One region of the Enteroscipio rubneri genome, then DNA from elsewhere that is predicted to be linked to it. Evidence: predicted binding sites of a transcription regulator. Region 1 holds the regulator's gene; each other region holds the start of a gene.
What was found. Region 1 encodes HrcA, which represses chaperone genes, less so after heat shock. Its sites were predicted from a motif close to TNTTAGCANNCNNNNNNNNNGNNTGCTAANA; they were not measured.

Region 1 (7,356 bases):
TGAGCGCTCCCACCGGAATTCCGGTGGGAGCCGCGACCTCGAAGTAGCTTTCCGTCATCGCGATGCCGGCCTCCTCGACCAGAGCGAGTTCGACGGTTCCGACGCGACGGATTCGCTCGGCCGTGCGCAGCTCGTCGCCGAGGGAGCGCAAGGCCGCAGCACGCGCAGCCTTAACCTCGGGCGGTACCTGGTCTGTGCGCTCGGCGGCGGGTGTGCCGTCGCGCCGGGAGTAGGGAAAGGCGTGGATCTTCGCGAAACGACAGGCTCGCGCCACATCGAGCGTCTCCTGGAACTCGACGTCGGTCTCGCCTGGAAATCCCGCAATGATATCGGTGGATAGCGCGAGCCCGGGCACGGCGGCATGGAGGCGCTCGACGAGCGCGCGGAACTGATCCGCATCGTAGGGGCGTGCCATCTCGCGCAGCACCTTCGAACTGCCAGATTGGAGCGGTAGATGCAGATGGCGGCAGATGCGGCCGTCGGCGGTGGCGAGAAGATCGACAAGCGCATCATCCACGTCGCGAGGTTCGACACTCGAAATACGGAAGCGACACGGCAACTCGCCCGGTGCGCGCAGGCGTTCCGTCTCGCCGAGCAAGCGGCGCAGCAGGCCGGCCAAGCGCATCGCGGACGCATCGCGCTTCGCGCCATCGCAATACGATCCCAGGTTGATGCCTGTAAGCACGATTTCTCTGACGCCTGCCGCTGCGAGAGCGACGCATTCGGCCGTCACTTCGTCGGCAGGCCTGCTCGTCGCGCGACCGCGCGCAACGTGCACGATGCAGTACGTACACGCGTTGTCGCAGCCGTCCTGCACCTTCACACCGACGCGCGAGCGGAAACCCGCGCCCACCGGCAGCGACGCGACGAGCGGAGAGCGAGCGCCCATGTCGTTGGCGAGTTTTCTCACACGAGCGGACAGCGCCGCCTTGGCCACGCATTCTACGCGCTCGTCCAAACTTTCGTAGAACGCTGCGTCGACGGCGGCGGCGCAACCCGTGACGACGACAGTCGCAGTCGGGTTCGTGCGCAATGCGCGGCGGACGGCCTTGCGCGTCTTCTTTTCGGCCTCGCCAGTGACCGTGCACGTATTCACCACGATTAGATCGGCGTCCTCCTCGCGCGCAGGCGAGGCCCCCTGCGCGAGAAGCACGGCAGCCGCCGCGTCCGACTCGACACGGTTCACCTTGCACCCTAGGTTGACGACAGCGAAGTTCATCAGATCCCCTCTAAAGGCCGGCTGATCGTAGCAGGCCGCGGGATGCGTCCGGCCTCCTGCGCGAAGGATGCGTCTACGTCGCGCCCTGCGGCGCGTTTCGACCGGCCTGCCCAGGCATCCAGCTTGCGCGTCGAACGTGCGAGCTCATGCAGGACGATCGCGGGAGCCACGATGCCGGCCGTTTCGGTGCGCAGGATAGACGGACCGAGCGTGACGAGCGATGCTCGGGAATTGCAGGCAAGCATCGCTTCCACTTCGCGCTTCGCAAGGCCCCCCTCGGGGCCCACGACCACCGCCACGCGAGCCTCGTCAGGTGAAGCACCGCACCGCGCGAGTGCGCGTTCCAAGGCTTCGTCGATGCTCGCATGCGAAGGGGCATCCTCCCAGCATACGAGCACGGCCGAAGCATTCGCGAGAATCCCGCACACCTCGTCAAGTAACGCCGGCTTGCATACCTCCGGAACGGAACGCTGCCCCGACTGCATAGCGGCGCTCTTCGCTACGGCGCGCCAACGCTCGGTTCTCGCCGCGGCCTTCTTTCTGTCCAGCTTCACGATGGATCGATCGGCCGTGTAAGGCACGAACCCTGCAACGCCCAGTTCGGTAGCATGTCTGATCACGGTTTCCATTTTGTCGCCCTTGGCAAGACCCTGCACGAGCAGGACGGTCGGGCCGTCCGGCTCCGCTTCGAAGCGTCGCGCAATGCGCACGAGCGGGAGCGCGTCATCGAAAGCGACAACCTCGCATTCGAAATAATCCTGAACCGCATCGATTACCGCGATATGCTCTTTTGATGCGAGCCGGAGCACGCGGGCGTGCTTCGCGTCATCGATCGAGAGGCGCAGCGGGAACACTTCGCCGACCTCTTCACCTAGTACCTGATCTTCAAGGTAAAAATGCTGCAGGGACATCGCTACCTGCTAGTTGAACGCGTCGCGCAGCTTCTGAAACGGCGTCCGCTCCTCGGCCACGTCCTCGCCCAGTTCCTCGGCCAACTGCTCCAGCAACTCGCGCTGACGCTTCGTCACCTTCTTGGGCACCACGACGTTCACATGTACGAACATGTCTCCGCGCGATTCGCTGCGGAACTTCGGCATGCCGTAGCCCTTCACGCGCACGACCTGCTCGTTCTGGCATCCCTCGGGAATGCGGACGAGCACTTTCTCGTCCTCGAAAATGCCGTCGAGTTCGATTTCGGCGCCGAGTGCTGCTTGCACAATGGAGACGTTCGCGCGTGCATGCAAGTTGTCGCCGTCGCGCTCGAAGAACTCGTGGGGCTGGATGCGGCAGGTTACAATGAGGTCGCCTGGGCGCGCACCGTGCATGCCCGCCTCTCCGAATCCGGAAAGACGCAGCTGCTGCGAGTCGCGGATGCCTACCGGCACCTCCACCGTCACCCGCTGCCTGTCAGGAACGCGGCCTTGGCCCTCGCATTCAGGGCAGGGGTTCTCGATCGTATGCCCCGTGCCGCCGCAGGTCTTGCACGTGGCGGAGGTCTGCATGTCGCCGAGGAATGTATGCTGGACGCTAACCACGCGGCCTTGGCCGCGGCAGTCGGGACAGGTGATCTCGCGACCGTCAGGACCCAGACCCGAGCCCTCGCAGTCGGGACACGGGGCCAGACGATCGTAGACGATCTCCTTCTTGGCGCCGGCCGCGACTTCTTCAAGCGTCAAGCGCAAGCCCACGCCCATGTCACGACCTTCCTTGCGCATAGGCGTGCGCCCGGTAGCCTGCCCGCCGAAAAACGAGCTGAAGATGTCGCCCATGCCGAAGCCGCCGCCGAACAGATCCTCGAAGTCCACGTAACCGCCGCCGTAGGGGCTGCCGCCGCCCGCTGCTCCGGGAATCGTGCCGAAACGGTCGTAAGCGCTGCGCTTCTGCGGGTCCGAAAGCACGTCGTAGGCCTCATTCAGCTCCTTGAACTGATCCTCAGCATCGGCAGCTTTATTCACGTCGGGATGCAGCTCTCGAGCTCTGCGACGGAACGCCTTTTTTATCTCGTCTTCGGTCGCATCTCGGGAAACGCCGAGAACTTCGTACAGATCCTTGGCCATCTGCGTGTCTTACCTTTCCTCGTCGACAAGGCAACGTGCTTCGTCCCCTGTCGCTCTCCATTGTTTTTACACGTCCTCCAAGGCGGAACTTGCAATGCGAACCGCCCTGATCACTTTGGAATAATCCATGCGCGTGGGTCCGATGACGGCTACGATGCCCGCCGATTCACCCCGGCCGTAGTGGTTGGCGACCACGGACACGCCCGCCAGCTCCTCCGCTTCGTTCTCCCGACCGATGCGAACCGTGGGCCCCGCCCCGCCGGCAGCCGCGTCGTCGAGAATGTGCAGCAGCACGGTATCGTCCTCGAGCACTTGCATGACCGGCAGCAGAGCTTGGGACTGGCTGAACTCGGGCTTCGTGAGAAGCGAGCACACCCCGAGCCGTCGCGCCCGCGACGATGAGCTTTCCTGGAGGCAGGACAGCACTTCGTCGAGCGCCATGCGAACGAGAGGGTCGCGAAACGCCTCCACCATCCCCGCGCCGAGGCCGTCCTCGATCTCGTGCAGCGTCTTGCCGGTGAACACATCGCCCAGGAAACGCTGAACCTGCGCGAGATCCTCGGCGGCCACCTCTTCGGCGAACTCCATCTGACGGTTGAACACCTGGCCGTCTTCGGTGACGAGCACCACGAGAGCTCGGTGAGGATTGAGCGACACGAGCGAGAGCTGCTTGATATGCAGATTCAGCACCGAAGGAGCGAGAACGATCGAAAGGCAGTCTGTGAGGCGCGTAAGGGCCGTCGATGTCCGACCCAAAAGAGAGTCGAGCTCGCTCGCGCTGCGGCGCAGCTCGTCGACGACTTCCGCATAGCGGACGTCGTCATTCCCCATATCGGTCTCAAGAAGGTTGTCGACGAAAGCTCGGTAGCCGTGATCGGTCGGGATACGGCCGGCCGAGGTATGCGGCTGAGCGATATAGCCCTCGTCCTCGAGCACGGAGAGCTCGTTGCGCACAGTGGCGGGGCTCACCCCCAGTTGATAGCGCTCGGTGAGCGTACGCGAACCCACGGGTAGAGCGCGTGCAACGTATTCTTCGATAAGGGCCGCAAGCACCCGCTGCCGCCTGTCCGATAGCACGCTTCTCCACCTTCCTCTCTCCTCCGAATCCTGCCCCGAGCGTCGCTGGCGCGCATGCTGCGCGGCGGCGACGTGCGGCAGGCCGTCCTCTCCTCGACGATGCCGACGCATCATTCTAGCAGCCGAGGCGGGAGAGTGCTAACGAAAGCGCTGAAATGTGGAGAAACTCGACAGTTCCCCGCTGCCCGCTGCTCCGAACCGCCTCCCCGCCTTGCGCTACTTTCTATGCCAAGTCGAACAAGCGGCCGTAAAGCTCGTTTCCGCAGAGCCATCCGCGCTCGGTGGGGCGCCAGCGGCCATTTTCATGAACTACGAGGCTCTGCTCGGAAAGTTCGGTGAACGCCTCATCCGCTGCGAGGCCGAGTGCTTCGGCTTGCTTCACCTGCGCGTCGGAAACACCTTGCGACATGCGCATGCCCAGCATGAGATCCTCGGCGGCCATCTGGCGCGCATCGAGATCGTCGGTTGCACGCCCGTCCTGCATGCGCATGCGCCGCTCCGCGTTCTGCGTCATCGTTGCGGCCGAGCGGCCAAGCCCTAAGTACGGCACTCCTGTCCAGTATGCGATATTGTGACGGCAGGCGAAGCCGGGCTGCGCGTAGCTTGCAACCTCGTAGCGTGCGAATCCCGCCTCGGTGAGCACGCGTGCGGCCGCTTCCATGTGCGCGGCCTCCACGTCGTCGTCAGGCTCCTCCAGCTCGTTCGAGAGCACCGCAGCGTCGAACGGCGTGTGCGGCTCGATGGTAAGCGGGTACACGCTCACGTGCGAGACGCCGAGATGCGCGGCCTCCTGTACGCTCGCTTCGAAGCTTTCCGTTGACTGTCCGGGAATGCCGCATATGAGGTCCACGCTCACGTTCTCGAAGCGCGTTCGAGCGGCCTCGACGGCGCGTCGAGCTGCGTCCGCGTCGTGCGCCCGCCCAAGGATGCGCAGCACTTCGTCGTCGAAGCTCTGCACGCCGATGGACAGACGGTTCACTCCGAGCGCCCAAATGTCGCGCACCATGCGCTCGGTGAGGCTCTCCGGATTCGCCTCCATCGTGCATTCCACATCGGGTTCGAGGCGCATCGAGAGCGACAGCGTGTACAAGAGCATCGACAACCGCGAGAGCCCTGCATGCGAGGGCGTGCCCCCGCCAAGATACACCGTCTCGATCGCGCTGAGCTCCCCCTCCTTCGCCTTGCGGCGGATCTGGAGGCACAGGTCCTCGACGTACGCGTCGATCTCCGGCGAGTCCGCCGGCACGGCAGCCGTCGCGAAATCGCAGTAAGCGCACCTCTTCACGCAAAACGGCAGATGCAGGTACAAAGCCTTGTACGGATCATGGGGCATAACGCAAGTCTCCTCCCCCTCCCCCCAGCCGAAGGCTTCCAGGAGCCTCCTCCCGCCGGGAGAACAGTGCGATTGTTTTTAGACGGACCCTTCGACTCGCTCCGCTCGCTCAGGATGGCGGAAGAGCAGCGTGAGGCGGGGTCGGCGGGCATGCCGCGCGCAGTTCCGCAGCGAAGCGAGGACTGTCCGAGCACGGCGTGCCCGCCGACCCCGCCTCACGCGGACGACCCCCATAATCCAGCAGCTCGTCGAACACGGCGTCGAAATCCTCCACCGACACGCACGCGTTGATCTTCGCCCGCGCCGCCGAGGCTCCCGGGAGCCCGGCCAGGTACCACATGGCATGCTTGCGCATGCGCACGATGTTCTTGCCCTCCCGCTCTGAAAGCAGCCGCGCGTGGCGACGCGCCATGGCGACGCGCTCCCCCGCGTTTGGCGCCGGCGGTTCGGGTTCGCCCGCGAGCGCCGCCTTGGCCTGCGCGAACACCCAGGGATTGCCTTCGGCGCCGCGCGCGATCATCACGGCGTCGCAGCCGGTGCGCTCGACCATCGCCACCGCATCCGCGCCCGAGCGCACGTCGCCGTTGCCGACGACGGGCACGGCCACGGCCTCTTTCACGCGCGCGATCGCGCCCCAATCGGCGCTGCCCCGGTAAAGCTGCTCGGCGAAGCGCCCGTGCACGGCCACGGCGCACGCGCCCGCGTTCTCCATGCGGCGCGCAAACTCGGGAGCCGTCTCCTCGCCCATCGCCCACCCGCGGCGGAACTTCACCGACACCGGGCAGCTCACCGCCGCCCTCACGGCGCGCACGATGGCGGCGGCGAGGGCCGGATCCTTCATGAGCGCCGAGCCGTCGCCCTTCGACACGATCTTGCGCGCGGGGCAGCCCATGTTGACGTCGAGGTAGGCGAGGCTCTCCCCCATCTCCTGCTCGATCCATGCGGCCTGTTCGGCCATGGTGTCCGGCTCATGGCCGAACAGCTGCACGGCCACCTGGTCCTCGCCGGGCGCGAGGCGCAGCAGATGGCGCGTCTTCTCGTTGGCGTAGGAGAGCCCCTTCGCCGACACCATCTCGGTGAAGGCGAGGTCGGCCCCCTGCTCGCGGCAGAGGGCGCGGAACGCCTCGTCGCTCACGCCCGCCATGGGCGCCAGCAAGATCCTATGCTGCCGGAAGTAATCGAACATGCCGTCTACGCCCATGCCACGAATCTTGCGTGATCGCTGATTCTGCCAGGGGCGGCTGCGCGTCCCAGCGCGCACGCATCGTGCTCCTCGCCGCGCGCCGGCGCGTCGAACGCGTCGAACGTCCTTTCTCGACGGCCGTACGTAGAAGGAGTCCGCCGCCCGCAGGCCGCGATGGCTTCAAGGTCTTCGCGCGCGATGGGTGCGTCCTTGAAAGAGCAGGCGGAACGCAGTTCGAGCATGAGTTCGATGATGGGGTCGATCGACATGCGCTTCTCCTTCGTCGACATCCTAACCCGCCAGGATGTCGGCCATATTCACCAACGAGAAGATCACGAGCAGCACGAAGCCCACGACGGCGACGAGGCACCCGCAGCCCACCGCCGCCTTTGCGCGGCCGCTCATGCCTTCAGGTTGCCGTGCGGCCTTCTTCTCGTCAAACGGGTCGTCCAACCAATCGAAATCGTCTTTCTTGCTCATCAGTCGT
Region 2 (7,356 bases), on a different contig from region 1:
CCCAGACAGAACGCCGTATCGGTGCCGGGACGGATAGCCACCCATTCGTCGGCCACCGCTTGTGCGGTCTGGTTGAGCCATGGATCGACGATGATGATCTTGCCGCCCTGCTGACGAGCATAATCGAGCTGGTAGGTGGTGTTGCCGCCCTTGTTCGCCATCCAGTTGCAACCGAACAGGATGTGCAGATCGCTGTCGGCCACGCTCAAGGCGTCGGGAGCCGCCAGCATACCGCCCGTCATGAACATCTCGGGGAGCGGCCACGAGCCGAGCGAGACGGTACCCAGATCGTGATGCACCGCGCCACCGAGGAGGTTGAACATACAGACGACCGGATCGAAGTACGTGTCACCGATGTCGTCATATGCCGCGCACAGAATGGCCCTGTTGCCGTACTGGTCGAGGGTCTTCTTGATCTCGGCCGCGATATAGTCGAGCGCTTCCTCCCAGCTAATGCGCTCCCATTCGTCCTTGCCGCGCATCTCGCCGTTCGGATTATCCGGGCTCCAGCCCTTGCGCTTCATGGGATACTTGATGCGCGCCGGAGACATCATATTGCTGATCTGGGCGCGACCGCGCGGGCATGCACGCCGCTGCGGCACCTCGATCGTGTCTTCATCCTGCTCGTCGGTGCGGATTCTCAGCGGAACGCCATCCTCGACGTACACCCGCAGCAGACAGCGCGAAGATCCGCAGCTGCAGTTGTTCATGCACGCGCCGGTCTTCCATTCGCCGGCAGCTTCGGACCCCTGCTGGCCTCCTCCGGATTCGCCTCCGGATGAAGCGCAGCCCGTGAAGCCCACGAGCGCCGCCGCTCCAGCCGTAGCCGTTCCCCACTTGACGAAACTTCGCCGCGTCAATGTCGTGTCCACGTCTGACCCCCTCTAGATCGCGTCCGGGAGACGCCCCCTGATCGAATCGTCCCCCCGACAATTCCAACCACGACACGGGAAAGATCAGTGCATGTGACACCGTCATATCTTCATATGATACCTTCCCCTGCGGCCATACTATCACCCGCCTCTAGGACAGTCAACGCAAATACCCTGCTTGTACTATCTATTTTAAGGATAATATCGAGTTGATCATGCCAAATTTTGGCAGTGAGCAGCGCGTTTTCAAACCCATTGCCAACCTTTCTATACTATGATAGTATGACAGCATCCATCGACCAAAGGGGGTTGGTCATGAGGTTTCTAATCGCGCTCGTTGTTGCAGTCGCGTTGCTTGCGGTATGCGAACGACCCTTGAAGCGCTATCCCGGATTGTTCTATGCGCTATCCGCCGCACTCGTTGCCCTGTACTTTTTCGGATCGGCATCCAACGCGACGGGCGGCCTCTGGCCGTACTTCCTACCGCTCGTGCAGCGTTGCGCACTGGCCTTCGTGCTCTTCTCTATCGTCATGTTCGCAGGCGCGCTTGAAGACTCCTCCCGTTTGAGGCTTCGAATCATGGCGGTCAGAAGGCAGCTTTCCGTAATGGCGTGCATCTTCGTCGTCGGGCACATCGCCTTCTACGCCGCCTCGTACGTGCCTACCATCGCCGCGACGCCTACCGTGAATCTAGCGCTGTCGCTGGCTCTCGCCACGGCGCTCGTTGCACTCATGGCTATCCTACTGGCCACGTCGCTGCTGGCGGTCAAACAGCGTCTCAAGCCGTCCGCTTGGAAGGGTGTCCAGCGTCTCGCCTATCCGTTCTACCTGCTCATGTACGTGCATCTGGCCCTGCTTCTGCTGCCGTCGGCCCTGTCCGGCAAGGAGACGGCCCTGGTGAGCCTAAGCGTGTACACCGCCGTGTTCGCCTGCTACGCGATACTACGAAGCAGGCGGGCGCTGCAACGGCATGCATTGGCGAGAACAGTCGCATCGCAGTCGCGTACCGAAGCCTCGTAACGTCCGAGAACGAGGCTCAAGCCCGTGGCAGCTTGTCGAGCGCACCTGTTTCGAACACGGTCGCACCGTCCAGCGACGAGATGCGCGCGCCCAGCACGCGACCATCATCGACAAGCATGCGCCCCGTGCATTTAGGAAACCCGCCGCGCTGACGAAACACCGCACCGGGGCAGATGAGCAGATCGGCCGGGCGCGCTTCCTTGCCTGTAAGCAGCTCGGGAACATGGGTGTGACCGTGTACGAGCACCTGCGGTACGGGATCGCCCGGCGCGACGCCTCCGCCGCCCGCGAAACTGATGCGCACATCTCGTGGGTAGTGCGCCACGAGAAAGCGCACACCGTCGATGACGGGTCGAGCGAAACGTTGGACGGAGGAGCCGTACTCATCGAAGTCGTTGTTGCCGAGCACCGCTATCGTAGGCGCGAGTTCCGAGAGTTCGCGCAGGATGGAGGGCCCGCCGATATCGCCTGCGTGGATGATGTAGTCGACGTCGGCCATGGCCGCCAGCGCCTCGCTCGGAAGCTTTCCATGCGTGTCGGAGATGATGCCGATCGTGGTCAAAGCCGGTCTCCTTTCGTGCGGGGCGTATCCCGTTCTTGTGCGCTCATCATCTGCTCGCACGCATCTCAGTATAGAACAACAACTCGCGCATGGCATTCCCTCGCACCGGTCCTACGGCGCGCAAGCGCGATCGGCGATGAAGATGCAAGCCGCCTTCGAGCGCAAGCCGTCGGAACCGCACGGACATGGGAAACGACCGCGCGACGATAAGAAACGGCGGCATACAAGCGCGTTGCGAGGGCTCGCCGCTGATGGCGAGTTGTGCGGGGAGGCTTGCTGCTTGACGGCGGCCTGCCGGGGGTTTGTCGCTTTAGCAGCCTCGTATGCTCGGCCGGAGCGAAGCTCCGGGCACGGGATACCATGCGTTAAAACCTCGAAGCGTCGGACGGACGTGCAGCCAGAATGCGCTTCGAGATCGACTATGGCGAAGTTGACGAAACCGTAACTTTTGGCACTCGCCGGTTGACAGTGCTAATTGTCGGATTTATAACGTTGTCGTACAGAAAATCATATAGAGAAAGGCTTAGATTTCCTACGCTCGTTTTGAGCACTTCAGAGAATCCGAGCCGCACACGAAATGGAGATGATCGATATGGCCATGATGGTACCGATGAGAAGGAACCGCAACCTGTTGAGCGAGCTGATGACCGATCCGTTCGACGCATTCTTCGACGCCGCATCCGCCCCGATGCAGTCCATGCAGAAGATGGCGCCCACGCTCATGCGCACGGACATCAAAGAGACCGACGATGGCTACGAGCTAACCATCGATCTGCCCGGCTTCAAGAAGGACGACGTCCAGGCTGATCTGAAGGACGGCTACCTCAGCATCACCGCTCAAACGCAGAGCGAATCCGAGGACAAGGACGAGAAGGGCACGTTCGTCCGTAAGGAGCGCTTCAGCGGCAAGTGCAGCCGCACGTTCTACGTCGGCGACGATATCGAGGAAGACGACATCAAGGCACGCTTCGAGGACGGCGTGCTCAAGATCGACGTGCCCAAGAAGCAGGAGCAGCCCAAGCTCGAGGAGAAGAAGACCATCGCCATCGAAGGCTAATCCGCAGGATGCCCGCGCGCCTGCAATACGGCGTCCGAGGTGCATCGAAACATCTTTTCAAACGAACCGGACCCTCGAAGGGTTCGGTTCGTTTTATTCTAAAGTACATTGCGCCTGCTGGCGCGCTACACCATAGATTATCGGATTTTCACTGCGGCGCACGCCCTCCTATGATCATTGACGAACGCAGAGCCGGACTTCGCCCTGAAGTTTGCTCGCGTGCATAGCCCCGCATGCTATGATGCGCCCCGAGGAACGAACCGCGAGCTTTTCGTGAAGGAAACGGCTTTTTGCAGGAGGCACTATGGCCGAACAACCGCGCAGCCAAACCAGTCGCGACCTCGAAACGTTTCGGCGCTGGGTGGCCGAGACGCCTGTAGGCGGCATGGTGTTCTTCGGCGGCGCGGGCGTGTCAACCGAAAGCGGCATCCCCGATTTCCGTAGCTCAGACGGGCTGTTCGTCCAGAAGTACCCCTGCCCTCCCGAGCAGATGGTATCCCGCAGCTTCTTCGACGCGCGCCCGCGCGAGTTCTTCGATTTCTACTGCGAGCGCATGATCGCGCTCGACGCGCGGCCCAACCAGGCGCACCGCAAGCTGGCCGAGCTCGAGCGGGCGGGCGCGTGCGCCGCCGTGGTCACGCAGAATATCGACGGGCTTCACCAGGAAGCTGGCAGCAAGAACGTCTTCGAGCTGCACGGCAGCGTGCTGCGCAACTACTGCCGGAAATGCCGGGCTCCCTACACCGTCGAACAGCTGCTCGCCCTGCGCGCCGAGGCGGCCGACGGCGTGCCACGGTGCCCCGCCTGCGGCGGCATCGTGAAGCCCGATGTCGTGCTATACGAGGAACCGCTCGACGAGGCGGTGCTGCAAGGCGCCCTGGTAGCCATCCAACAGGCTGATCTACTCGTGGTGGCCGGCACGTCGCTGGCAGTGTACCCCGCGGCCGGGCTCATCGACTACTTCACGGGGAACCGACTCGTCATCATCAACCGCACCCCTACCCCACGGGATCGGCAGGCAGATCTCTGCATCGCCGCCGACGTGGGCGTCGCATTCGACTTCTAGCGAGCGATGCCGACGATCCCGACCCGCTTGGAGCGCGTACCTAAAACGCCTGGTATACTACCTGCAACGCATACACTCCTTCGACGAAAGCGAATCCCCATGTCCGTCAACGATTCCGCATCTCCCCAGCTCGAAGACATCCGTCAGGTCTCGTCGGGATGGATAAACAAGTACGTCCTCACCTACGAGCTGCCCGACGGGACGCGCTACGAGTACGAAAGCGCTTCGCGCAAGAAGCTCGACGACTACTGTCGAAGCCTCGAAGGCCGCGCTGCAGGAGCGGCGCCCACGGCCGATGCGGTGTGCATCGTGCCGCAGACGGCGGACGGCACGCTGCTGCTCATCCGCGAGTTCCGCTATCCGCTGAACAGCTGGTGCATCGCTTTTCCCGCAGGTCTCGTCGAAGAAGGCGAGCATCTACGGGACTGCGTCGACCGCGAGCTGCGCGAAGAGACGGGCTATGCGCTGCGGACCGACCTGGGCGACGATGCGCTCGACCCTCTGCCGCAGGCCGGCTTCTCGTCCACCGGACTCACCGACGAGAGCGTGCACGTCGTGTTCGCACAGGTGGAGAAGGCATCGGATGCGCAACCCGAGCCGTCGGAGTTCATCGAGCCGTTCGAGTTGGCCATCGAGGACGTCCCGCGCTTTTTGGACGAGAACACGACCCCTATCGGCACCCGCGCCCAGCTCGTGCTGGAGGCGTTCGCTCGACGGCGCTAGCAGTTCGCGCGGCGGAAGCGCGCTCGCTTAGCCGAGCTGGGCGATCTGCTCGCGCGCCTTATCCAGCCGCGCCTCCACGTCGATGCCGACGATGTCGAGCCCCTCAGCCGCCACGAGCCTCGTCTCCGGGATGCCGAACATCTTGGCAATGCCGCAGAAGTACTCGTATCCGTAGTTCGCGCCTTCGACGAAGCCGCCGCACGTGGTGATGTAGGTGAGGCGGCGCGCCTTGCAGATGCCCTCGCAGCGCGCGTCCTCGGTGTAGTGGAACGCAAGGTCGCATACGCTCACATATTCAAGGTAGATCTTGAGCGCGGACGGGAACGAAAGGTCCCAGTACGGCGCGCCGATGACGATGTCTTCCGCCTCGACGAACTGGCGCGACAGGGCGAAGATGGGGTCGTCCCACTCGCGGGCGGTCTGCTTCTCTGTGCGGTACGCCACCATGGCGGCGTCGAACGGCTTCAAGTCGAGCGCGGCCAGATCCACCTCGACAACGTCGTCTTCGGCGCCTTCGAGATACTCGCGGCACAGTTGCAGCGTGCGCGACTGCTCGCCCCGCATGCATGCGTTCACAAACAAGATGGTCATGAGTGCTCCTATAGACGTTCGACACCAGCGTTTGTGTCGGTATGATACCGCATCTGCCGCTCGCGCGAGCGGCAGATGCGTCTGCGACTGCGCGGTTAAGCGCGCGACTCGTCGGGAGGCGCCTCGAGCGGCTGCATGTCCAAATGCAGCGCCTGCTCCACCACCTTCATGAGCGCCTCGTCGGAGATGGCGGGGTTGATCTTCACAAGGCCCACCAGGCCGAAGATGACCACGCAGAACATCTCGTACACGAACTCTATCTCCACCTGGTGGTATTCCGCGTACTCGGCCACGATGTTGTCGTTGATGCAGTCCACCGTCTCCCGCACGGCGCGCACGTCGAACGCGTCGCGCTCTCCCAGCTCCTCGAGCACGCCGATCATGGGGCGCGGGTTGCCCTCGGCGTCGTAGAGCGCGCGGCGAAACGTGGCGATGCACGCGCGCAGCGATCCCGGCGTGTCGCCGAAGCGGCGCGACTCGTTCCACACGATGACGCTCTCCACGAGGTCTTCCACGTAGTCATCCAGCACAGCGTCGATGACGGCCTGCTTGTTCTCGAAGTAGTAGTACACCAGCTCGCGCGTGACGCCGGCCTCGGCGGCCACGTCCTTCACCGTGGTCTTCGCCACGCCTTGGCGCTCGAACAGGGAGCGCGCCGCCAGCATGATGTCGCCGGCCGGTCCGACGAGGCGGCGGCTCTCGGTGAGGGCGCGCCCGCACTCGCGCCGCACGGGCGCGTACCTGGTCTGCCGGGTGCCCAACCGCATGGTCCCTCCCCTCGCTCCGAAGCGCGCATGGACGCGCGCAGGGCGGTCCTGCTCGCGTCCATTATACGGGAGAGAGGCGGCGTCGGTCATGGGGCGCGCCTAGCGGTTCTCCTCGACGACCCGCTGGTAGGCCTTGGTGTCGGCGTACAGCTCGTCCTTGAGCGGGTTGAGCTTGCGCTGGCGGATGCGACGGAATTGATAGACGGCCAGCGCTACGTTCGACGCGAGCGCCAGCAGGCTGACCACGAAGAACACCGTGGGGTTGTGCGTGGTGGGGATGGGCGCCAGCACGTCGGCGAACTGCGGCACCGTCATCACGAACATGATCCAGAGCCCGAGCGTCTGCGCGCGGTGCTGCAGCCACGCCCCCTTCTTGATGAAGAAGGTGGGGATGGTGCACGCGAGCAGGAGCGCCAGGCCGCAGTACGCCGAATGGTCGGAGATGCAGTTGTACGTGTAGGCGAAGTTCCACAAGTCGTAGGCGATGACCCACGCCCAGATCATGTCGGGCCAGATCATGTCGCGCGACGAGTCCTTCGAGATGAAGATGCCGAACCAACCGCATATGGTGACGATGTTCAGAATGCCAGCGATGCCGTTCATGATGTTCCACGGCCCGGAGATGGTCCACAGGTTCTCGACGATGCCGCCCTGCCACAAGCCGAAGCTGAACACCTGGAAGTCGCGGATCACGGCCT
Region 3 (7,356 bases), on a different contig from region 1:
GTGTGCGCGCCGGTAAATGCCCGCGCGAAACACTTGCGGCGTCTGCGCGTTCCAAAACACACTGCGATCGGGCGTGCCCACGATCACCCCGTTCTCGACCACCTTGAGCGTGTCGACGGCCGGATGAGCCACGATTGCGCCATCGCAATCAATGTTGCCCTTGAGGGTCGCAATGGTGTGAGCGATGAGATCGGGCGATATAAGAGGCCGGGCACCGTCGTGCAGAACGACGTATTCGTAGTCCTCAGGAACGAACTCGAGACCGGAAAATGCCGATTCCTGGCGACTCGGACCCGAAGGGGCCATCACCACCGGCGTGACGAACGGGAACGGATCGATCGCGTGCTTCAAGTACTCCGCCTGGCGGTCCTCAGGGCACACGATAACGATGAGGCCGATATCCCCCACCGCATCGAAGGCCTCGGCCGACCAGGTGAGAATAGGCTTGCCTGCAATCTCGACCAACTGCTTGCCGCCCTCTTTGCCGAAACGCTCTCCCGTGCCCCCCGCCAAGATGATAGCCGCCGTCTGCGGATGTTTGTCGACCTCCCCCTTAAGCCCGCCAATCGTCTGCGTGAGCGCATCGAAGTCGAAATCGCCCATGGCCAGCTCGGCAGCGCCCAGCACCTCGGGGGAGAAAACGGGATCGATTGTTTTCGGCATGATCGTCCTTCTCGGGTCGTTTTGCGATGCGCATTAGTATACGACAAATCTCGTTTGGCGGCTTGGCGAGCCATATGCTATGCCGATCATCCCCTGAAAGCGACGAGGGCCGCCCTCTCGGACGGCCCTCGCGAACGCTCGGATGCCTAGTCGGCGGCTCCACCGGACATCGAGCCACCACCGGTCACACCGGCATGGCCCAAATCGTAGTTCGTCAGCAGAAGCTCCGCTTCCCGGGCGATGCTGTCGCGCTTGCGCGGCGCAGGAATTGATCCCGAACCCGCCGAGAACACCAGCTCGCCGTCCACGGCATCCACGTCGATGACCGAACCGCTCGTCCACATGCCCTCGAGAATCTCCTCGGACAGAGGATCCTCCAGCAAACGCTGGATGGCCCGGCGCAGAGGCCGCGCGCCGAACGTCGCGTCGGTGCCTTCCTTCGCGATGAGCTTGCGCGCCGCCTCGGTCAAGTTGATGGTCATATTCTGCTCGATCAAGCGTTCGCGCAAATCGGCCACCATGAGCTCGACGATCTTCTCGATCTGCTCGTCGTTGAGCGACTTAAACACGATGATCTCGTCGATGCGGTTTAGGAACTCGGGCCGGAACAGCTTCTTCATCTCCGCCATGACGCGACTCTTGATCTCCTTGTCGGAGAGGCCAGCATGCTCCTCGACCGAAAAGCCCAGGGTCGTCGGCTCCGCGATCTCGCGGGCGCCCACGTTCGACGTCATGATGATGACCGCATTGCGGAAGTCCACCGTGCGCCCCTGCGCGTCGGTCAAGCGGCCTTCCTCCAAGATCTGGAGCAGGATGTTGAACACATCGGGGTGGGCCTTCTCGATCTCGTCGAACAGCACGACCGAGTAAGGACGCTGACGCACGGCCTTCGTCAACTGGCCGCCCTCATCGAAGCCCACGTAGCCCGGAGGCGAACCCACGAGACGCGAGACACTATGCTTCTCCATGTACTCGGACATATCGAAGCTCAAGAGCGCGTCCTCGGAGTTGAACAGGAACTCGGCCAGCGCCTTGGAAAGCTCCGTCTTACCCACACCTGAAGGGCCGAGGAAAATGAACGAACCAGCGGGGCGCTTCGGGTCCTTCAGACCCGAGCGCGAACGGCGGATAGCCTTCGAGAGCGCCGTCACGGCCTCTTCCTGGCCCACCACGCGCTCGTGAAGCACGGCTTCCATGCGCAGAAGCTTCTCGGTCTCAGCCTCGGTGAGATTCGACACCGGCACGCCCGTGGTCATGGACACCACGTCAGCGATATCCTCCACCGTCACCTGGTGGATGGATTTCTGAGCGTCCTCCTCCCACTTCTTCTCGGCTTCTTCGCGCTTGGACTTGAGCTCGGACTCCTGATCGCGCAGCTGGGCGGCGCGCTCGAAGTCTTGCGCAGCGATGGCGGTATCCTTCTCTCCGCGAAGCTTGCGCAGCTCGTCGTCAAGGTCGCGCAGTTCTTTCGGCAGCGTCATGTTGCGAATGAGCATGCGCGCGCCGGCCTCGTCAAGCACGTCGATGGCCTTGTCGGGCAGGAAGCGGTCCTGGATGTAGCGGTCGGCCAGCGCCACGGCCGCCTGTAGGGCCTCGTCGGTGAAGTGCACCTGGTGATGCGCTTCGTACCGGTCGCGAAGGCCTTCCATGATGCGCAGCGCCTGCTCCTCGTTCGGCTCACCCACGGTGATGGGCTGGAAGCGCCGCTCGAGCGCGGAGTCCTTCTCCAGGTGCTTGCGGTACTCGTCGATGGTGGTGGCGCCGATCACCTGGATCTCACCGCGCGACAACGGCGGCTTGAGGATGGCAGCGGCGTCGATCGAGCCCTCGGCCGAACCGGCCCCGATGAGCGTGTGCATCTCGTCGATGAACAGGATGATGTCGCCCGCATCCATAACCTCTTTGATGCATTTTTTCAGGCGCTCCTCGAACTCGCCGCGATACTTGGAGCCCGCAACGAGCGCACTCACATCAAGTGTGAACAGACGTTTGCCTCGCAGGATGTCAGGCACCTGGTTCGATACGATGAGCTGCGCCAGGCCCTCGACGACGGCGGTCTTGCCCACGCCCGGCTCGCCGATAAGCAGCGGATTGTTCTTCTGGCGGCGGGAGAGCACCTGCATGACCCGCTCGATCTCGCCTGCACGGCCGATGACCGGGTCGAGCTTGCCGTCGCGCGCCTTCTGTGTGAGATCGGTGCCGAACTCCTTGAGCACGCTGTCCGACGACCCAGCGTTCGGGTCGAACGGGTTGCGGCCGGCGTACACCGGGCTCTGCCCCACCAGGTCGTTGAGCGCCGAGCGCACATCGTCGCCCGAGACGCCCAGGCGCGTGAGCACCTCGAGCGCCGTTCCGTCGCCCTCGCGCACGATGCCCAACAGCAAATGCTCGGTGGATATGTAGGATTGGCCCATCTGCATGGCCTCGCGCAGGCTGTTCTCAAGCACGCGCTTCACGCGCGGCGTGAAGGAGAGGTGCCCGGACACGTCGGTATCCTCGTCGATGGTCACAACTTGACGGATGGCCTGCACCACGGCGTCGTACTTGACGTTCAGGCGCTCGAGCGCTTGGGCGGCCAAACCGTCTTTCTCCTGGATAAGACCGAGCAGAATGTGCTCGGTGCCCACATAGGGTTGATGAAGCGATCGTGCCTCATCCTGAGCAAGGACAAGCACTTTACGCGCTTTGTCCGTGAATTTCTCGAATGACATCTAAAGCCTCGATTCTCGCGGAGCTTCTTGTGTTTCGTAGTACATGCTAGCACTCTCGTCAAGAGAGTGCCAACGCGGTGGCTGCCGCACACGCGTGCTCCATAACTTGCGCTCACGCGCGACGGAGCCATCGTACCACGACCTCGCACGGCGCGCGTTCGAGCGGGCGGATGACTCCGAACGTGCTCGCTTTTGACGAGGAGCCGAAACGTAGGCGAATGTCGAGAACCCGTTCGCTGGCGGAGGAGTCTCGTCCTCGGACGGCCCCGCCCTCGCGCGAGGCATTCGCAGAAGATGCGTAACGCGTGCCGTTCGCGAATCAGCGCCTGGACAGGACTCGAGACGGTCGCGGCGCAAGGACGGCCCGATCCGCCCTCCAGCGCAGAGCAGCAGGTTCCGCATTTGCACACGTGCAGGGACCCGAGTCGGACCCGCGAAGCCTCCGTGCCTGCACGGAGGAGGCATCATGAACCACGCTGCTATGCTGGACCCCCTCGACTGCACCTCTTTCGACGGGCAGCTTCCTTCATCGAGGTCGCTTCTTGACAGGAAGCTAGTACAGCTTCGCGCCGGCGGGGATGCGGTCGTCCACCATCAGTAGATTGAGGCGTTCCTCGGGTTCGCCGTCCTCGCCCGGCTCCTCATGGATGGCCGAAAGCAACATGCCGCACGAGTCGACACCCATCATAGTGCGCGGCGGGAGGTTGGTGATGGCGATAAGCGTGCGGCCCACCAGCTCCTCCGGCTCGTAGTAGGCATGGATGCCGGACAGGATGACGCGGTCGGCGCCCGTGCCGTCGTCGAGCGTGAACTGCAGCAGCTTCTTGCTCTTGGGAACGGCCACGCACTCCTTCACCTTCACGGCGCGGAAGTCCGACTTGCTGAACGTGTCGAAATCGACCTCGTCCTCGAACAGCGGCTCGACGACCACCTTCGAGAAATCGATGGGAACGGCCGGCCTGATAGGAGCGATCGCTGCGGCCTGGGCCGAAGCCGCCGGCGCGGCACCGCCGCGCGGATGCCCGCCCGCAGGCGCCTCATCGCGCATGTGAGGAAAAAGCAACACGTCGCGAATGGACGGCGCGTCGGCGAGCAGCATCACCAGACGGTCGATGCCCAAGCCCACGCCTCCGGCGGGCGGCATTCCGTACTCGAGCGCGCGCACGTAGTCGTCGTCGTATCCCATGGCCTCATCGTCGCCGAGATCCTTCGCCTCCACCTGCGCACGAAAACGCTCGGCCTGGTCAACTGGATCGTTCAGCTCGCCGAAAGCGTTGGCGTACTCGTGCCCGCAGATGAACAGCTCGAAGCGCTCGGTGAGGTCCGGATTGCCCGCTTTCTTCTTGGCCAGCGGCGACACCTCAAGTGGATGGTCGATAACGAAGGTGGGCTGAATGAGTTTCTCCTCGGCCACAGCCTCGAAAATCTCGGCGATCAGCTTGCCCTTGCCCCACGTCGCATCGGCATGCCCGCCGTTACGCTCGAGGATAGACGCAAGCTCGTCGCGCGTGCGCTCGAAGTTCACTTGCTCGCCTGCTCCTTCGGTGGCCAGCTCGATCATGGATGCGCGGCGCCACTCGCCCGACAGGTCGATGTCCTGTCCCTGGTAGGTGATCTGCAACGTACCGCACGCAGCCTGCGCCGCGGCTTGGATGTAGCCCTGCGTGAGCTCCATCATGCCCTCGAGATCGGAGAACGCCTGATAAGCCTCCATGGTGGTGAACTCCGGGTTGTGGAACGGGTCCATGCCCTCGTTGCGGAACTGGCGCCCGATCTCGAACACCTTTTCGAACCCGCCCACAAGCAAGCGCTTGAGGGGCAGTTCCGTAGCGATGCGCAGGTAGTAGTCGCGGTCGAGCGCATTGAAATGTGTGACGAACGGCTTGGCGTTCGCACCGCCTAGGATAGGATGCAGAAAGGGCGTTTCCACCTCGTAAAAACCCTGATCCTCCATATAACGGCGGATGGCGGCAACGATCTTGAAGCGCTTCTCGAACGTATCCTTGACCTCGGGGTTCATGACGAGGTCGACATAGCGCTGACGGTAGCGCGTCTCCTTGTCAGCCAGGCCGTGGAACTTCTCGGGAAGCGGACGAAGGCTCTTGGACAGCAGCTCGAAGGACTGGATAGCCACAGACAGCTGCCCGCGCTTCGTGCGCATCATAGTGCCCGCGACGCCGATCCAGTCGCCCACATCGAGGTTCTTGAGCTCGGCGAATGCGTCTTCGTCGAGCGCATTGATGCGGCAGAACAGCTGGATATCGCCCGTCGAGTCGCGCAGTTCGAGGAAAGCGATCTTACCCTGGTCTCGCTTCGCCATGATGCGACCGGCAACCTGCACCTCGTCTTCGGTTGATGCGCCGTCCTCCAGGCCCTCGTACTGGGCGGCCAGGTCCGCCAGGTGGTGCGAGTACTTGAACGCGTGACCGTACGGATCCTTGCCAGCCGCCAGCAGCGCATCGCGCTTGGCCAGGCGCACTGCGACGGGATCGTCCTCGATGATCTGTCCGGTGGTGGTCGTGTCGTTGATGTCGCTCATTGTTCAGCCCCTCAATCTCGTACAGCCCGCATAGCGAGGCTTGCCCGCCAGGGCCAAGCCCTTCGCGCGAAGCGCGAAAACCAACCGCGCAGGTTGGCGTAGTAAGTCAGCGAGGCCCGCCGTCGCACCCGAAATTCGGGAGATGGCGCAGGCGTTGCGTACCTGGGTACGCAAGCCCGCAGCATCGCGCGAAGATCGGGTGCGACGGCGGGCCGCAGCGTCAAGAAGTTCCGGCGGCCGTCAGGCCGACGAAACCCTAGTGCTCGATCTTAGTAATGGTCATGACAATCTCGCGACCGGTCGGGCCGGTCGTTTCCACCTTGTCGCCCTTTTTGTGGCCCAAAAGCGCCGAGCCCACCGGCGATTCGTTCGATATTCTGCCGGCGGCGGCATCGCTCTCGGCGCCGCCCACGATGGTGAACACGCGTTCACGGCCGCCCATGTCGACGGTCACCGTCGAGCCGATGTGCACGTTGTTCGAGCGCTTCGGCGTATTGACCACCGTAGCCTCCGACAGGATGCGGCTGATCTCGGCGATGCGCGCCTCCATCATACCCTGCTCGTTCTTCGCGTCGTCGTACTCCGAATTCTCGGAGATATCGCCGAACTCGCGCGCCACTTTGATGCGCTCGCCGATCTCAGCGCGTTTCTCCGTCTCGAGAAAATGCAGTTCTTCCTCGAGCTTATCCTTGCCCTCCTGAGTGAGGATGAAATTGCTGTCAGCCATATTCCGCCGCCTATCCAAGTGCAAAACAGGCACGCCCGCACATGCAAGCGTGCAATCCGATATCCTATGCTGGTGGTAGAAAAGCACCCGCACCGTGCGCTGGCGCTATATGAAAAAAGCGGTATGCGCAAGACGCGAGCCGTCTGCACATACCGCACACCAAACAAAACCCGCTTAGACTACTCGGCCTTCTTCTTGGCCACCGTGGTCTTCCTGGCAGCCGTGGTCTTCTTCTTGACCGGCTCCTCTTCTTCCTCGACGACCTCTTCCACATCGTCTTCGTCGGCCTCTTCGATGGCCTTGTCGCCACCGCCGATGCCTTCGCGGAGGTTCTTGACGGTCTTGCCGAGCGCGCTGCCAAGCTTCGGAAGGTTCTTCGGCCCGAAGATGAGCAGAATCACCGCGAGGATGATGAGAAGCTCCGGCATTCCCATTCCAAGGATTTTCATACAGCCCTCCAAGTTGCTCGTGCGGAGCCCGCCTTCGCAGGCCCGCCCACTCCAGCCTCGCCAGAGTAGCACTTCTATGCAAAAAAGGGATGTTCTTTATGTCGAAAGCACATCCCTTTCAGCTCCATGGTCGGGATGACAGGATTTGAACCTGCGGCCTCTGCGTCCCGAACGCAGCGCTCTACCAAGCTGAGCCACATCCCGATGCCGCTTAATGCAGCGACGGTTATGATAGCACAACGGATTGAAAAGCAAAAGAAAATGCCT
Region 4 (7,356 bases), on a different contig from region 1:
TGGCGGTCCTGGCCTGCGTGCAAGCGCACCTAGACGGGCCGCGCGGCGCGGTCGTGTCCATCGCGAACGTCGCCGCGAAGACGGGGCTTTCCGCCTGCCAGGCGCGCTGCGCCCTGCAGCGCCTCGTCCGCAAAGGCGCGCTCGACGCGACCCGGCGCACCCACCCCAACGGCGCCTCGGCCGAGAACTCCTACCGGATCACCCGGGCCGGCCTCGCCCTGCTCGAGACTGCCGAGCACGCCGCCGGCTGCGAAGGGCGGCCCATCCCGAAAACACAGGGGGGACTTTCCCCGCACGAGAAAGGAAACGTTTTATGAAAGCATCGAATCCCGCCCGCGCGGTGATCGCGACGGCGCTTGCCCTAAGCTGCGCGATCGGGCTGGCTGGCTGCGGCGGCGCCGCACCGGCCGCCACCGTGAACGGGACGCCCGTCGCCGAGGAGACCGTCGCCGCCTACATCGACGACTTCCGCGCGACCTCGTCGCTGGAAGACGACGGCGCATGGGCCACGTGGCTGGCCGACAACGGCTACACCCCGCAATCCGTCCGCCAGGAGGTGGTGGACTACTACGTCGACGAGGAGCTGGTGCGCCAGGCGGCCCACGAGCGCGGCGTGTCGGCCGACGCCGCCGAGGTGGACGAAGCCGTGCAGAAGGCGAAGGAGGGCTACGAGTCCGACGAGGCCTGGCGCGAGGCGCTCGCCTCCTCGCACACGACCGAAGAGGCCTACCGCGCCCAGGTGGAGCTCTCGCTTCTCAAGACGGCGCTCGCCGACTCCTTCGCCGAGGCCGCCGCACCTGACGACGGGCAGCTGCTCGAGCGGGCCGCCGGCTACGACGGGGCCAAGCGCTCCTCGTGCATCCTGTTCGCAGCCGATGGCGCCGACGAGGCGCAGCAGGTGCGCGCCGCCGTCGAATCCGGCGAGGTCCAGTTCGCCGACGCCGCCGACGAGCGCGCCGCCGACGAGGGTGCCGCCGCCGGCGGCGACAGGGGATGGGACGCGCTCTCGCCGGTGGGGGAGGCCTACGCCGAGGCGCTGGCCGGCCTGGAGGCGGGCGAGGTAAGCGAGCCGTTCGAGACCGAAGAGGGCGTCTGCCTCGTCATGTGCACCGATGAGTTCGACATCCCCGAAGGCGGCCTGACCGAGGTCGGCCAGGTTCCCGAGGCCCTCCTGGAGGCTGCGCGCGCCTCCTTCGAAAGCGAAGCCTCCGACGGCGGCTACCGGGACTGGTTCGCCGATTTCAAGTCGAAGGCCGAGATCGTCGTCAACGACATGCCCGAAGACGCCTCCTACAACGTGGAGGTCCCCCAGGAATCCGAGTAGCCCCTCGGGCCCCGTGGGCCCGCCCGGGAGGGCACGGGACGGGCCGCCCTGCCCGTGCTCGGGGCCGCGGCGTCCTGGGCCGACTGGTCCTCGGGGCCGCGGCGACGCTCCCGGGCGCACAATTGCACGTTGTATCTGGTTGACCTGTGGGAGGCGCGGCGCCGGCGGTTTGCTATACTTGACGAATCGAAACGCCGTTGAAGGGGGAGCCATGAGTGTCACGTATACCCGCGAGATCATCGATGTCACCGAAGGGCCGCGCAACTATGTTAAGGACGTGCTGGTCGACCCGAGTTGCATGGGGGAAACGTGCCGATTGTTCGCCCAGCTCACCGTCGCGCCGCACAGCGAGCTGCCAACGCATCAGCACGTTGGCGAGGCGGAGGCGTACTACATCCTGAGCGGAACGGGCACCTACAATGACAACGGCGTCGAACGCCAGGTCTCGGCAGGTGCGGTCACCTTCTGCGACGACGGTGAATCGCACGGCCTGGTCAACGATTCCGACGAGCCGGTGGTCCTCATCGCGCTGATCATCGGCAAATAACGTCGCCGTCTCACCCTCCTGCGGGTGTACCTGCACCGACTCTCGCTCGAAGGCGAAGAAAGGGCGCGACATGCCTGCTGCATCACCAGCCATCCTCGCGGTCGGGGCCATCATGGTCGACCTCGTCTGCCATATGCCGCGGCTTCCGCAATCGGGCGAAGGCGCGGTCGCGGAAAGCGTGCGAGCGCGCGTGGGCGGCTGCGCCTTCAACTCGGCGAACATGCTGCGCCAGCTGGGAGTGCCGCATACGCTGTTCGCGCCGGTGGGCGAGGGGATATTCGCTGGCTTCGTCGAGCGCGAATTGCATGCGCGCGGCCTTGAAGCCCTGCGCGTACCCGCGCGCGGCGATGGCGCCGTGCTCGACAGCGGCGGGTGCGTATGTTTGGTCGAACCGGACGGCGAGCGGACGATGCTCACCTTGCCCGGAATCGACAGGCACTTCGAGCGCTCTTGGTTCGACGAACTCGACCCAAGTTGCTTCGGCTACGGTCTTGCAAGCGGATACGAGATCGAGGGGGCGGGCGGGGACGCGATCATCTCCTTCTTCGAGGATCATGCTGACATCCGGCTATACTATGCGCCCGGGCCGCGCATCCTGGGAGTGGGGCCCGCAAAGACAGCTCGCATCAACGCGCTACACCCTGTGTGGCATCTCAACGATCAAGAGGCGCGCGCCTATACGGGATGCTCCTCGCTCGAAGCGGCGGGCCTCGCCATCGCGCAAGAATGCGGGAACGCGGCGGTAATCACGGCCGGAGCTGCCGGAGCCTCCGTGTTCGCCGACGGCTCCTGCACGACGGTGGTGGCCGAGCCTGTGGACGTGGTCGACTCGATCGGAGCGGGGGATGCGCACCTGGGGGCGCTGGTCGCAGCGCGCGCCGCTGGTCGGACATGGAAAGACGCGCTTGCCATCGCGAACTGCGCCGCGGCGGCCGTCTGTCAGGTCGAGGGCGGCGTGCTGGATGACAAGACGTTCGCGAGCCTGGGCATACGCGTGTGATCTGCGGATGGAGCATGACGTGTCGAAAGCTTCGTATATTCTGGGATTGAACATTGCCGCTGAGCGCACGGCGCAGGGTATGACGCAAGAGGAGCTGGCCGTCAAGGCGGGTCTGCTCTGCGAAGAGCTGGCCCGCATCGAAGCGGGTGCAAGCGACCCTCGGGTATTCTCGATCGTGGAGAGCATCGCGGATGCTCTCCACGTAGAGCTTCCGCTTCTGCTGAAGGGCATGTAGCACTGCAGCGCCTGCACCGGGCGAAGATCGTATGGAATGGTCGACCCGACTGCTTGACATGCCCAAAGCTCCGACTACAATCTCCTATTAGCACTCGAAGGTCTAGACTGCTAATGCATGAAAGGATGCGACGCGAACCATGCGCAAGTTCAAGACAGAGAGCAAAAAACTGCTCGATCTTATGATCAATTCCATTTACACGAACCGTGAGATTTTTCTGCGAGAGCTCATCTCCAACGCCTCCGACGCGGTGGACAAGCTCTACTTCAGAAGCCTCACCGACAAGGACGTCCAGCTTGGCAAGGACGAGCTGGCCATTCGCGTGAGTTACGACAAAGATGCCCGAACGGTCACGGTCAGCGACAGCGGCATCGGCATGACCAAGGACGAGCTGGACCGCAACCTCGGCACCATCGCGCACTCCGATTCGCTTGCTTTCAAGCTGGACAACGCCGAGGCCCAGGGCGACGACGTGGATATCATCGGCCAGTTCGGCGTGGGCTTCTACAGCGCATTCATGGTGGCCAAGAGCGTGCGTGTTGTGTCGCGCGCCTACGGCAGCGACGAGGCCTGGGCTTGGGAAAGCGACGGTGTCGAAGGCTACAGCATTCAGGAGGCCGAGCGCGCGGGCCACGGCACCGACATCATCCTCACGCTCAAAGACGACTCTGAGAATGACACGTACGATACCTTCCTTTCGGAGTACGGTCTGAAGAGCCTCATTAAACGCTACAGCAACTACGTGCGCTATCCCGTGCAGATGGAAGTGTCCAAGTCGCGCGAGAAGCCGAAGCCCGAGGACGCCGGCGACGACTACACGCCTGAGTACGAAACGTATTTCGAGTTGGACACCATCAATTCGATGGTTCCCATTTGGAAGAGGAACAAGTCCGAGGTCGCCGAAGAGGAGTACAACGAGTTCTATAAGACCGACTTCCACGACTTCGCCGACCCGGCGCGCACGTTCAGCGTCCATGCCGAAGGCGCGCTTTCCTACGACGCGCTGCTGTTCATTCCCGGACGCGCTCCTTTCGACCTGTACAGCAAGGATTTCAAGAAGGGCCTTGCGCTGTACAGCTCCAACGTGCTCATCATGGAGAAGTGCGAGGAGCTGCTGCCCGATCACTACAATTTCGTGCGCGGCGTCGTTGACAGCCAAGACCTCACGCTCAACATTAGCCGCGAGACGCTGCAGCACAACAGCCAGCTGCGCGCCATCGGACGGAAGATCGAGAAGAAGATCACGTCCGAGCTGCAGAAGATGCGCGACAACGATCGCGAGGAGTACGAGAAGTTCTTCGAGAACTTCGGCCGTGGTCTGAAGTTCGGCATTTACACGAGCTACGGCATGCTGAAAGACCAGCTGGCCGATCTGCTGCTGTTCTACTCCGCAAAGCAGGAGCGTTTGGTCACGCTCCCCGAGTATGTCGAGGCCATGCCCGAAGGCCAGAAGGCCATCTACTACGCTGCGGGTGAGAGCATCGATCGTTTGGGCAAGCTGCCCGTCGTGAAGACGGTGCTCGGGAAGGGCTATGACGTTCTGCTGTGCACGCAGGATGTCGACGAGTTCTGCTTCCAGTCGATGATGACGTACGGCCCTGAGCCAGAGCTTGACGCAGAGGACAAGCCGATCGAGGGCACGGGTCCGAAGGAACTGAAGAACGTGGCGTCGGGCGATCTCGATTTGGCCTCCGAGGAGGAGAAGAAGGAGGCCGAGGAGGCTGCGAAGGAGAACGAGGCGCTGTTCGCGGCCATGAAGGACGCACTCGGTGATGCGGTGACCAGCGTGGCGGTGTCGTCGCGGCTCACCGATGCGCCCGCCTGCATCTCGGCGGCCGGCCCGATCTCGCTTGAGATGGAGCGCATCATGGCGCAGATGCCCGACGGCGGCGAAGCTCCGAAGTCGGAGCGTGTACTCGAGCTCAACGTGAAGCATCCCGTGTTCGACGTGCTGAAGGCTGCGCAGGAGGCCGGCGATGCCGATAAGGTGAAGCTCTACGCCGAGGTCCTCTACAATCAGGCGCTCATCGTGGAAGGAATGCCCATCGACGATCCGGTAGCCTATGCAAACGCCGTCACGAAGCTGATGGCCTAGGACCCGGCGAATCCTGAGCACGGACACATCTCGCCGGCGCACGACGATAATCCGGGCGTTCAGCATACGCCCTGCAAGCACATGGGCGCGACTCTTGCGGAGCGCGCCCTGTTTGCAGTGCGCGGCATATCGGGTCGTGGAAAGGCGGCCGCTTCTGTAGAAACTTCCCCCGACGGGCCGCTGACGGTCGGATGACATCGACCGGTCGAGAGGTGGGGCCGATAGGGCTTTGGGTACCCTGCGCACTAGCGCGTCTGCAAGGCGCGCTCCCGTAAGGTATGTGGCAGGAGGCCCGGCATGTACGAAGATCTGCACGATAAAACAGCGGTAGTCACCGGAAGCTCGAAAGGACTCGGCGCATCCATCGCGCAGCGTTTAGGCGCCGAGGGCATGAATATCGTGGTGAACTATCACACCGATGAAGAGGGCGCCCGCGCAACGATTCGGGCTATCGAGGATGCCGGAGGCGCCGGAACCGCGATTCAGGCGGACGTCTCTTCCGAAGCGGGTATCCAGGCGCTCCGCGACCATGCGCTGTCCTCGTTCGGAGGCATCGACGTATGGGTGAACAACGCGGGAGTCGAGAGCGAGATGCCGTCGGATGAGCGCACGGTCGAAGAATGGCAGCGCGTCATCGACGTGAATCTGACCGGCGTGTTCATCGGCAGCCGTTGTGCGGTTCGCCACTTTCTGGAGTTCGGCATGTCGGGCGTCGTCATCAACCTGTCGTCAGTGCACGAGGCCATTCCGTGGCCGCACTTCGCGGACTACGCTGCCAGCAAAGCGGGGGTGGGCATGCTCACCAAAACGCTTGCGCTCGAGTATGCCGATCGCGGCATCCGCGTGAACGCCATCGCGCCCGGCGCCATGAACACGCCCATCAACGCGGCGAAGTTCGCCGACCCGAAAGCACTCGCATCCACCGAGAAGCTCGTGCCGATGCATCGCATCGGCGAGCCCGAGGATGTCGCTGCGGCAGCCGCATGGCTCGCCTCCGAACAGGCAAAGTACGTGACCGGCATCACGCTTTACGTCGACGGCGGCATGACGCTTTACCCCGGTTTCCAATACGGCGAGGGCTAGAGCTTTCCGCTGGGCGCCCGGCAGCGCCCGCGGATGGAAGAAGGCTGCCCGAAGGCGCCGTCGCATGCCCTTCGTCAGGGAAGGAGGCTGCTCGAAGGCGCCTTCGCGCACGTTTCCGTTTTGACGGCGCCTTGTTCGCAGCGGTTGCCCCAGGAGTCGATGATCGCTCCGTTGCGGAACACGCAGATGATCTCGCAGCGGTTCGCGCACTTCTGGCATTCCACTTCGCGCGTTGCGAACTCGAACGAGCGCAGCGCGTCGAAGTCGAACGCCTCGGCTTGCGCACCGGCGTTGCCGCTCGCGTCACCTGCGCTCGTGATGCGCGGGGCGGCCTCGGCCGCCAGCAGCGCCACGCCGAACGCGCCCATGAGGTGGCCGTCGGCGTCCACGATCACGTCCATGCCCAGCTCGTCCTCGAAGGCGCGCACCACGCCGGCGTTCTTGCTCACGCCGCCCTGGAATACCACCGGCGCGACGATCTGTTTGCCCTTGCCCACGTTGTTGAGGTAGTTCGTGGCCACGGCGCGACAGAGCCCGGCGATGATATCCTCGCGCGCATAACCCACCTGGATCTTGTGCACGAGGTCGCTTTCGGCGAACACGGTGCAGCGCGCTGCGATGTTCGCAGGCTTCTTCGACGTGAGCGCGATGCTTCCGAACTCCTCCACCTCCACGCCCAGGCGGTGTGCCTGGCTCGACAGAAACGCGCCGGTGCCGGCGGCGCATAGCGTGTTCATGGCGTAGTCCACGGCGATGCCGTTCTCCACGCAGATGATCTTGGAGTCCTGGCCGCCTATTTCGAGGATGGTGCGCACGTCGGGATGGAGGAACGTCGTGCCCACAGCATGCGCCGTGATCTCGTTCTTCACCACGGTCGCGCCGCACATGGCGCCCACCAGCCGTCGCGCGCTGCCCGTGGTTCCCACGGCGCCCACGCGCACCGCGTTGCGGTCCACCTGCGATCCTAAGTCGGCTACCACGCGGCGCGCGGCGTCGGCCGGGTTGCCTTCGGTCCACAGGTACGTGCGCGCGACGATGCGCCGCCGATCATCGATGATGACGCCCTTCGTGG

Region 2: ABGT83_RS08510 (Hsp20/alpha crystallin family protein) is a predicted target of HrcA. The motif match lies at 2,901-2,931, and genes of this name have one in related genera.
Region 3: ABGT83_RS00470 (ATP-dependent Clp protease ATP-binding subunit) is a predicted target of HrcA. The motif match lies at 3,419-3,449, and genes of this name have one in related genera.
Region 4: htpG (molecular chaperone HtpG) is a predicted target of HrcA. The motif match lies at 3,192-3,222, and genes of this name have one in related genera.

The regions. Positions count from the first base shown of each region.
Region 1 is NZ_CAWVIN010000002.1:705,614-712,969, forward strand. Features, by position in the region: gene ABGT83_RS06520 (MiaB/RimO family radical SAM methylthiotransferase) at 1-1,219, opposite strand, end outside; gene ABGT83_RS06525 (RsmE family RNA methyltransferase) at 1,219-2,130, opposite strand; gene dnaJ (molecular chaperone DnaJ) at 2,140-3,276, opposite strand; gene hrcA (heat-inducible transcriptional repressor HrcA) at 3,343-4,353, opposite strand; gene hemW (radical SAM family heme chaperone HemW) at 4,577-5,686, opposite strand; gene dusB (tRNA dihydrouridine synthase DusB) at 5,796-6,887, opposite strand; gene ABGT83_RS06550 (hypothetical protein) at 6,878-7,138, opposite strand; gene ABGT83_RS06555 (hypothetical protein) at 7,161-7,349, opposite strand; gene lepA (translation elongation factor 4) at 7,349-7,356, opposite strand, start outside.
Region 2 is NZ_CAWVIN010000003.1:288,146-295,501, forward strand. Features, by position in the region: gene ABGT83_RS08495 (molybdopterin-dependent oxidoreductase) at 1-872, opposite strand, end outside; gene ABGT83_RS08500 (ferric reductase-like transmembrane domain-containing protein) at 1,188-1,892, shown strand; gene ABGT83_RS08505 (metallophosphoesterase family protein) at 1,909-2,454, opposite strand; gene ABGT83_RS08510 (Hsp20/alpha crystallin family protein) at 3,047-3,511, shown strand; gene ABGT83_RS08515 (NAD-dependent protein deacylase) at 3,816-4,577, shown strand; gene ABGT83_RS08520 (NUDIX hydrolase) at 4,677-5,300, shown strand; gene ABGT83_RS08525 (NAD(P)H-dependent oxidoreductase) at 5,328-5,891, opposite strand; gene ABGT83_RS08530 (TetR/AcrR family transcriptional regulator) at 5,987-6,658, opposite strand; gene ABGT83_RS08535 (DUF5692 family protein) at 6,758-7,356, opposite strand, start outside.
Region 3 is NZ_CAWVIN010000001.1:112,287-119,642, reverse strand. Features, by position in the region: gene ispD (2-C-methyl-D-erythritol 4-phosphate cytidylyltransferase) at 1-663, opposite strand, end outside; gene ABGT83_RS00470 (ATP-dependent Clp protease ATP-binding subunit) at 810-3,374, opposite strand; gene lysS (lysine--tRNA ligase) at 3,928-5,913, opposite strand; gene greA (transcription elongation factor GreA) at 6,170-6,640, opposite strand; gene tatA (twin-arginine translocase TatA/TatE family subunit) at 6,820-7,089, opposite strand; tRNA gene ABGT83_RS00450 (tRNA-Pro) at 7,217-7,293, opposite strand.
Region 4 is NZ_CAWVIN010000003.1:428,729-436,084, reverse strand. Features, by position in the region: gene ABGT83_RS09110 (hypothetical protein) at 1-317, shown strand, start outside; gene ABGT83_RS09105 (peptidylprolyl isomerase) at 314-1,324, shown strand; gene ABGT83_RS09100 (cupin domain-containing protein) at 1,536-1,871, shown strand; gene ABGT83_RS09095 (PfkB family carbohydrate kinase) at 1,942-2,871, shown strand; gene ABGT83_RS09090 (helix-turn-helix domain-containing protein) at 2,891-3,106, shown strand; gene htpG (molecular chaperone HtpG) at 3,246-5,201, shown strand; gene ABGT83_RS09080 (glucose 1-dehydrogenase) at 5,499-6,284, shown strand; gene ABGT83_RS09075 (acyl-CoA dehydratase activase) at 6,359-7,356, opposite strand, start outside.